2 regions of the Crystallibacter crystallopoietes genome follow, and region 2 is predicted to be linked to the other one. Evidence: predicted binding sites of a transcription regulator. Region 2 holds the regulator's gene; the other holds the start of a gene.
The links. The regulator HrcA, encoded in region 2, represses chaperone genes, less so after heat shock. The targets are predictions, from matches to a motif close to TTNGCACTCGNNNNNNNCGAGTGCNAA.
Positions count from the first base shown of each region.

Region 1: the regulator HrcA is predicted to act here: its motif matches at 2,822-2,848, upstream of groL (chaperonin GroEL).

Region 1 covers NZ_CP018863.1:2,278,791-2,282,987, reverse strand. Annotated here, with positions in the region: gene AC20117_RS10705 (DUF4031 domain-containing protein) at 27-914, shown strand; gene groL (chaperonin GroEL) at 1,008-2,645, opposite strand; gene AC20117_RS10695 (TM2 domain-containing protein) at 3,039-3,656, shown strand; gene AC20117_RS10690 (cold-shock protein) at 3,761-3,967, opposite strand; gene AC20117_RS10685 (LytR C-terminal domain-containing protein) at 4,138-4,197, opposite strand, start outside.
Region 2 covers NZ_CP018863.1:4,108,480-4,112,676, reverse strand. Annotated here, with positions in the region: gene hemW (radical SAM family heme chaperone HemW) at 1-530, shown strand, start outside; gene AC20117_RS18930 (DUF4870 domain-containing protein) at 579-1,001, opposite strand; gene AC20117_RS18925 (DUF3097 domain-containing protein) at 1,139-1,981, opposite strand; gene hrcA (heat-inducible transcriptional repressor HrcA) at 2,163-3,176, shown strand; gene dnaJ (molecular chaperone DnaJ) at 3,255-4,197, shown strand, end outside.

The DNA of each region.
Region 1 (4,197 bases), 1.8 Mb from region 2:
GGCCCTATCGGACATAGGCTGGCAGGGTGGCAATTCTTATTGATCCCCCGCTGTGGCCGGCCCACGGAACGCATTTTTCGCACCTGGTCTCGGACTCCTCATTGGATCAGCTGCACGAGTTTGCGGCCGCCGCCGGAGTCCCCCGCCGGGCCTTTGATCTGGACCATTACGATGTTCCAGCCGAGCGGCATGCGGAACTTGTCGCCCGGGGTGCCTTGGCCGTTTCCGGCGGTGAGCTGGTGCGTCGGCTGATCGCCAGCGGACTGCGGGTGCCGGCGCGCCGCAGACCCGGAAAGCTGGAGCACGTACTGCTGCAGCATTGGAATGCTCTGCTGCCTGATCGGGAGCGTCTGGGCCGGGAGCTCATTGCCAGATGGGGCGAGAAGCACCGGCGCTACCACGATCACTCGCATCTGCTCGCGGTCATTGAGGCCCTGCGCACCCTTCAGGATCATGGCGAGCGGCCGGGCACGGAATCCCGGGCGGTCTGGCTGGCCGCGTGGTTCCACGACGCCGTCTACAACGGAGTGGCAGGCAAGGATGAAGAAGATTCGGCGGCACTGGCACGCGGGAAGCTGGCCGACGCAGGCTGCCGACTTGAGGAGGTCGCTGAGACGGCCCGTCTGGTGCTGCTGACAGCGCATCACGCTCCGGCTGATAGCGACGCGTCCGGTGCCTTGCTGTGCGATGCAGACCTGTCGGTTCTCGGCAGCCCTCCGGACACCTACGACCGCTACCTCGCCGCAGTCCGGCAAGAGTATGCGCACGTCGGTGACGCTGATTTCGTAGCTGGCCGCACCGCCGTCGTCCGCCGGTTGCTGGCCTTGGAGCCGTTGTACCGGACGGCCACCGCCCGCAGGCTCTGGCTGGCCCAGGCCCGGCAGAACCTGCGCGCCGAACTGGCCGCGGCTTAACCCGGGAAGGCACGGTTCCCGATCGGGAACCGTGCCTTCCTGTTGGAACTGGTCAGACGTTGACCGGCTCGGAAGTGGCTTTCGCCGGACTTCCTAGAAGCCGCCCATACCGCCCATGCCGCCCATGTCGTCGCCACCCGGCATGGCCGGAGCGTTCTTCTCGGGCTTGTCAGCGACAACGGCCTCGGTGGTGAGGAACAGGCCGGCGATGGAGGCCGCGTTCTGCAGAGCAGAGCGGGTCACCTTGACCGGGTCGTTCACACCGGCAGCCAGCAGGTCTTCGTAGACGCCGGTTGCAGCGTTCAGGCCGTGGCCGGAAGGCAGCCCGCGGACCTTGTCGGCAACAACGCCCGGCTCGAGGCCAGCGTTGAAGGCGATCTGCTTCAGCGGAGCATCGATAGCAACCTTGACGATGTTGGCGCCGGTTGCTTCGTCGCCCTCAAGGTTCAGGTTGGCGAACGCCTTGGCGCCGGCCTGGATCAGGGCCACGCCGCCACCGGCGACGATGCCTTCTTCAACGGCAGCCTTCGCGTTGCGGACAGCGTCCTCGATGCGGTGCTTGCGTTCCTTGAGCTCAACCTCGGTTGCGGCACCGGCCTTGATGACTGCAACGCCGCCGGCCAGCTTGGCCAGACGTTCCTGCAGCTTCTCGCGGTCGTAGTCGGAATCGGAGTTGTCGATCTCGGCGCGGATCTGGGAAACGCGGCCTGCGATCTCCTCGGCGTCGCCGGCACCTTCAACGATGGTGGTCTCGTCCTTGGTGACAACAACCTTGCGGGCCTGGCCCAGCAGTTCGAGGGTTGCGTTCTCCAGCTTGAGGCCAACTTCCTCGGCGATGACCTGGCCACCGGTCAGGATGGCGATGTCAGCCAGCTGAGCCTTGCGGCGGTCACCGAAGCCCGGAGCCTTGACGGCGACGGACTTGAAGGTGCCACGGATCTTGTTGACTACCAGGGTGGCCAGAGCCTCGCCCTCGATGTCTTCGGCGATGATCAGCAGCGGCTTGCCGGACTGCATGACCTTCTCCAGAACTGCAACGAGGTCCTTCACGTTGGAGATCTTGGAGTTGACGATCAGGATGTACGGGTCTTCGAGGACCGTTTCCTGGCGCTCTGCGTCGGTGACGAAGTAGCCGGAGATGTAGCCCTTGTCGAAGCGCATACCTTCGGTGAGTTCGAGCTCGAGGCCAAAGGTGTTGGACTCCTCGACGGTGACAACGCCTTCCTTGCCAACCTTGTCGAGGGCTTCAGCAATCAGTTCACCGATCTGCGGGTCACCTGCAGAGATCGAGGCGGTAGCAGCAATCTGCTCCTTGGTCTCGATTTCCTTGGCGGAAGAGATCAGCTCGGCGGTGACAGCGTCAACAGCCTTTTCGATACCGCGCTTGAGGCTCAGCGGATCGGCACCGGCGGCAACGTTGCGCAGGCCTTCCTTGACCAGGGCCTGGGCGAGGACGGTTGCGGTGGTGGTACCGTCACCGGCGACGTCGTCGGTCTTCTTGGCAACTTCCTTGACGAGCTCTGCGCCGATCTTCTCGTACGGATCGTCGAGCTCGATCTCCTTGGCGATGGAAACACCATCGTTGGTGATCGTGGGGGCGCCCCACTTCTTTTCGAGGACAACGTTGCGACCACGCGGGCCGAGCGTGACCTTAACAGCGTCAGCGAGGATGTTCAGTCCACGCTCGAGGCCGCGGCGGGCCTCTTCGTCAAAGCTAATGATCTTTGCCATGGCGGCATACGTCCCTTCTGGACAGTAGACAGCGGGCGCAGCCTGGGTAACCCAGGACTGCTAACCACTGCGATGCCCGCGACGGACGGATAACGACGGCGGCGATCTCTTTACGCCGCACCGCTACCCTCACCCCAGTGGTTTGGATTTTTCACTCTCCCCCGTCGGCCGACTGCTTAGCAGTCAACCAGCGAGAGTGCTAACACAATAATTAGCACTCACCACGGTTGAGTGCAAGCTGCATCCAGCATTAGTCGGGCCGCTTCACCACACGCGTAATACCCTGAGCCCCACTGACCCCAAGATCAGGGTGGCCCCCGATAGAACCGGCCCGTGCCGGGCCGTAGATTGTAGGTAGTCACGCAGCACCATTACATACCGAAGGAAAAGAACATGTCGGAAAATCCGGACGGCAAGCAGGACAAAGCCGGGCAGGACCAGCCCGGACCATCCCGCGGGGAGAATCCCACCGAGCCGTTGCGGGGCGCGGGCCCCAACCCCACCCAGCCCCTGGGCAATATGCCCGGTGAGCCGGCACCCGGAGGAAAGCCTCCCTACGGCCAAGCACCACAGGGGCAGGCTCCGTACGGGCAGCCACAACAAGGCCAACCACCGTACGGGCAGTCTCAGGGTCAACCGCCTTACGGCCAGCCGCCGCAGGGGCAGGCCCCCTATGGACAACAGCCGCACGGCCAGCAGCCACTTGGCCAGAATCCCTACGCGCAGCCGCAGTACGGCCAGGCTCCCTACGGCCAGCCGGGCCAGCCGTATTACGCAGGCTACCCGGAACAGAAGTCCCGCCTGATCGGCGGCTTGCTGGGCATTCTGCTCGGCGGTCTGGGTATCCACCGCTTCTATCTGGGCTACGTCGGCATCGGGATCCTGCAGATCGTCGTCACGATCGTCACCTTCGGCCTCGGTGCGGTCTGGGGCTTCGTCGAAGGCATCATGATCCTGGTCGGAGCCGAAATGTTCCGCCGCGATGCCAAGGGCGTTCCGCTCAAGGAGTAACAGGCATCCCGCCCAAGCAGGCGAGGGCGGTCTTTATAACTGCATACGACGGCGGCGTGCGGCTAAATCATTAGCCGCACGCCGCCGTCGTAATTTGGCAAAGATCAGGAAGCGAGCTTCACTTCCTCAGCCTGCGGCCCCCTTTGCCCTTCCCCGATTTCGAACTCAACGCGCTGGCCCTCCTCAAGGGAACGGTAACCGTCCATCTGGATGGCGGACCAATGCACAAATACGTCAGCTTCGTTTTCATCGACGGTGATAAAGCCGTAGCCTTTTTCCGCGTTGAACCATTTGACGGTTCCCTGCGCCATATGCTCTCCATATTTCTAGACCTGGCCCCGCCGCCTCTGTTTCCGGCGCCGGAGATGCGCTCACTCTACCCACGCTGCAGCGCGGGTGTGAGCGGCGGCACAGAGATGTTATGGAGGTGTAATACGGGGCCGGCCGAAGACTCTCGGAACCGGCGGAAACAGGGACGTGATCAGCTGTTTTGCTGGAATCCGGGGCCCAGCACCACGGTGACATATTCGGAGACCGCACT
Region 2 (4,197 bases):
TTGCCGCCCAGATCCGCCGCGGCGAAGTACCCGGAATTGACGACGACGATCACGCCACCAAATATGAACTCGCCGAGGGGCGGTTGGCGGCTGCAGGCTACGGTTGGTACGAGGTCAGCAACTGGGCCCGCACCGAAGCCGACCGATGCCGGCACAATCTCTCTTACTGGCGTGGCGACGACTGGTGGGGTGCCGGCCCCGGGGCCCACTCCCACATGGGCGGGGTCCGCTGGTGGAACGTGAAGCATCCGGCTGCCTACGGCCAACGTCTGTCAACGGGAGTCTCGCCAGCGGCGGGACGGGAAACCCTTGACGCAGCCACCCGCCAACTGGAACATGTGATGCTCCAGACCCGCATCATCGACGGTCTGCGGACACAGGAACTGGGTCCAAATGGACGGAAAGCGGTAGCCGGTCTAATCGCAGACGGGCTGGTGGACGGACCCGCAGCTTTCGCCGGCACCGTTCGGCTGACCCTGCAGGGCAGGCTGCTGGCCGACGCCGTGGTCCGCCGCCTGCTGGAAGACTGACAGACCCAGGTTGGATTAGCCCCATCCGGTGCGCCTCCGCCTGCCGGCCTAGTGGAGCAGGCGCAGATTCAACGAGTAGCGGTAGGGACGGCCGCGGTTGACTGCGATACCCGCCATCACGGAGAACACCGTGAGGAAGACCCAGATTGCCGCTGCAATGACGGCAAAGAAGCCGCTGATCACAGGCACCAGAATCAGGATGTTGGCAATAACAGCGACGATGGTTGGCGGAAGCGTGAAGTTCAGCGCTTCCTTCGACTCCTGGGCGGTGAAGGGCCCGCGGTCCTTGAAGATCAGGTAGATGACCAGCGAAGGGAAGCAGCCCAGGATGCCGCCGAAATGAGCCAGAGTGGCCCACTGACGGTCTTCGGACGGTGTCAGCGGCAGGGCTGAGGAAGAGGCGCTTTCATACTGCGTCCGCGGAGCCGGTTGACGATCCGGTTGCTTCTTGCGCGCGGGGTTGTCTGACACAGGACCTACCTCAGGAGAATTCGTTGTCGTTCTAATGGCTATTTACCTACGAAACTAAGATTAGCCGCAATGATCGGTAAACAGCGGACTGGGGTCAATCTTCCGGCGCAGAATGGGGTTGCCGCCATGCGCATTCCTCAGGCCGTGAGGAAATCGATGACTTCTTCAACGCGTCCCAGCAGGGACGGTTCCAAGTCCGCGTAGGTGTTAACGCTGCCAAGCAGGCGCTTCCACCCGTCCGCGATGTCGATCTGGGTTTTGTTGGGCCACCCAAGGCCGTCGAGGATTCCGGTTTTCCAATCGGTTCCGCGCGGAACCACCGGCCATTTTTCCAGTCCGATGACGGCCGGCTTAATGGCCTGCCACACGTCCACGTACGGGTGGCCGACAATCAGCACGTTGTTGCGCGCAGACGGAACTGCCATGGCGGCCTGGGCAATACGCCACTCCTTGGTGTCGGGCAGCAGATGGTCTACCAGAATGCCCAGCTTTCGCTGCGGCCCCGGATTGAACGCGGTTACCGCCGAAGCTAGGTCATCGACACCGTGGAGCGGCTCGACGACTATCCCTTCGACCCGAAGATCGTGGCCCCACACCTTCTCGACGAGCTCCGCATCGTGCTTGCCTTCGACCCAGATCCGGCTGGCCTTGGCAACCTGCGCGCGAAGTCCTTCTACCCGGACGGACCCCGACGCCGTCCGCTGCGGACGTACGACGGCGGCCGCAGCCATGGCAGGAACAACCTCCACGGGTTCACCCTCCAGCAGAAAGCCGAAGCCCAAGGGAAAGGAACGTTTCTTGCCCCGCCTGTCCTCCAGCGACACGAGATGGACTCCGCCGGACTTCTCCACGCGCACTACCGCGCCTACCCAGCCGCTTTCGACATCCTCCAGTACCAGTCCCGGGTCGGCCCCGACTTTGCGAAGCTGACGCGGCTTCGGAGCGGATAGATCCTGTGGTCCCCAGCCGTAGCTGCTCATTGGTTGTAGTCCTTCGGTCATGCAGCTTTCGGGTAGCTGCAGTCGATCAGCGGAGCCGCCGATAGGTGCATGGCAACCTGACAATGCTAACAACGTGCCAAAGGTATTAGACTTAGCACTTGGACGTGTTGAGTGCTAACCGGCATGTCTACTGCAGCCGTACGAAATCAGGAGGTGCCCAGTGAGCGAAGGCCGTCGGCTTGAGGTGCTGCGCGCTATCGTGGAAGATTACGTGCATTCACGTGAACCGGTGGGGTCCAAAGCACTCGTTGATCGCCACCATTTAGGCGTTTCCTCGGCCACTATCCGCAACGATATGGCTGCTCTGGAAGAAGAAGGCCTGATCGTCGCTCCGCACACTAGCGCCGGCCGTATTCCCACGGACAAGGGCTATCGGCTCTTCGTGGACCGGATTTCGGATGTGAAGCCGCTCTCGTCCGCTGAGCGCCGTGCCATTCAAGCGCTGCTCGAAAGCGCGGGCGACCTGGACGATGTCATGGACCGCACCGTGAGGTTGTTATCGCAGCTGACCAATCAGGTAGCAGTGATCCAGTATCCGCGGTTGGGACGGGCCTGCACCAGGCACATTGAGTTTGTCCTGCTCGCACCGCAACAGGTCCTCGTCGTCCTGATTGCTGATAACGGGAAAGTTGAGCAGCGTGTCATTTCCCTGCCGGATCCCGTAACGGATGAAGAGTTATCCGATCTCCGGTCGGCCTATCTCTCCGAATTGGCCGGGCACCCCCTGGACTCGGTGGGCGGGCTGCTCCGGAATGGTCTGAAAGATGCCAGGCCGGGCACGGAGGCTATTGTGCCACCGCTTTCAGCGGCCTTGGAAAGTCTTGCTGCAGCCACACAGGAAGAGCGTATCCTCATGGCGGGTACAGCAAACCTGGCCCGTTCCACGATGGATTTCCCATTGAGTATCGGCCCCATTCTCGAAGCACTCGAGGAACAGGTGGTCCTGCTTCGCCTGCTGTCGGAGATGCAGCAGGACGCCCGCGGAATTTCCGTACGCATTGGGCATGAGAACCCGTACGGCTCGCTGGCGGAAACATCCGTGGTCGCAACCGGCTATGGTCCGGGTTCCTCCGCCAAGCTGGGCATCCTCGGTCCAACCCGGATGGATTATCCGACGACTATGGCCGCCGTGCGGGCCGTAGCCCGCTATTTGTCACGCATTCTTGCCGGATAGGCAGCCGGCCAACCAGCAGCACATGGGCAGCGGGAGCCGCTGTCCGCAACCGATTCCCAGGAAGAGAAGTAATACAAGGTGAGCAACCACTACGACGTACTCGGTGTCAGCCGCGATGCCACTGCTGAGGAAATCAAGAAGGCCTATCGGAAACTGGCCCGCAAGCTCCATCCTGATGTGAACACCGGGCCGGAGGCTGCGGAACAGTTCAAGCAGGTCAGCCATGCCTACGAGGTGCTGTCGGATCCGCAGAAGCGGCGGGTATATGACACCACAGGCAATGAGAACGGCACGGACAGCGGCTTCGGCGGCGGCTATTCGGGTGCTGGGTTCGCCTTCCAGGACATTTTCGAAACCTTCTTCGGTGGGCAGGGCACGGCTGGACCGCCTTCGCGCACGCGCCGCGGCCAGGACGCATTGATCAATGTCCGCATCGATCTCAAGGATGCCGTGTTCGGCGTCAACAAGAAGATCGAAGTGGACACCGCCGTCGTTTGCCCCACCTGCGACGGCAGCTGCTGCCGTCCCGGCACCAGTCCGAGGACCTGCGACATCTGCGGCGGTTCGGGCCAGGTACAGCGTGCCGTGCGCTCCATTCTGGGGCAGGTTATGACCGCCGCTCCCTGCGGAAGCTGCCAGGGCTTCGGCACGGTCATTCCCGACCCGTGCAACGAATGTAATGGCGAGGGCCGCATCCGCAGCCGCCGTTCGCTGACCATCAAAATTCCCGCGGGTGTCGGAACAGGCACCCGGATCCAGCTGGCCGGGCAGGGCGAATCAGGGACGGCAGGCGGCCCCCAGGGCGACCTCTACGTTGAGATTCGTGTTGCCCCGGACAAGAACTTCATCCGCGAGGGCGACGACCTTCATGTGACGATGGCGGTACCCATGACGGCTGCGGCCCTCGGTACCGATGTGGACATGGACACGTTCGACGGGACGCAGTCGCTGAACATCAAGCCCGGTACCCAGGCCGGCGAGGTCATCACCCTCAAGGGGCTTGGCGTGACGCATCTGCGGG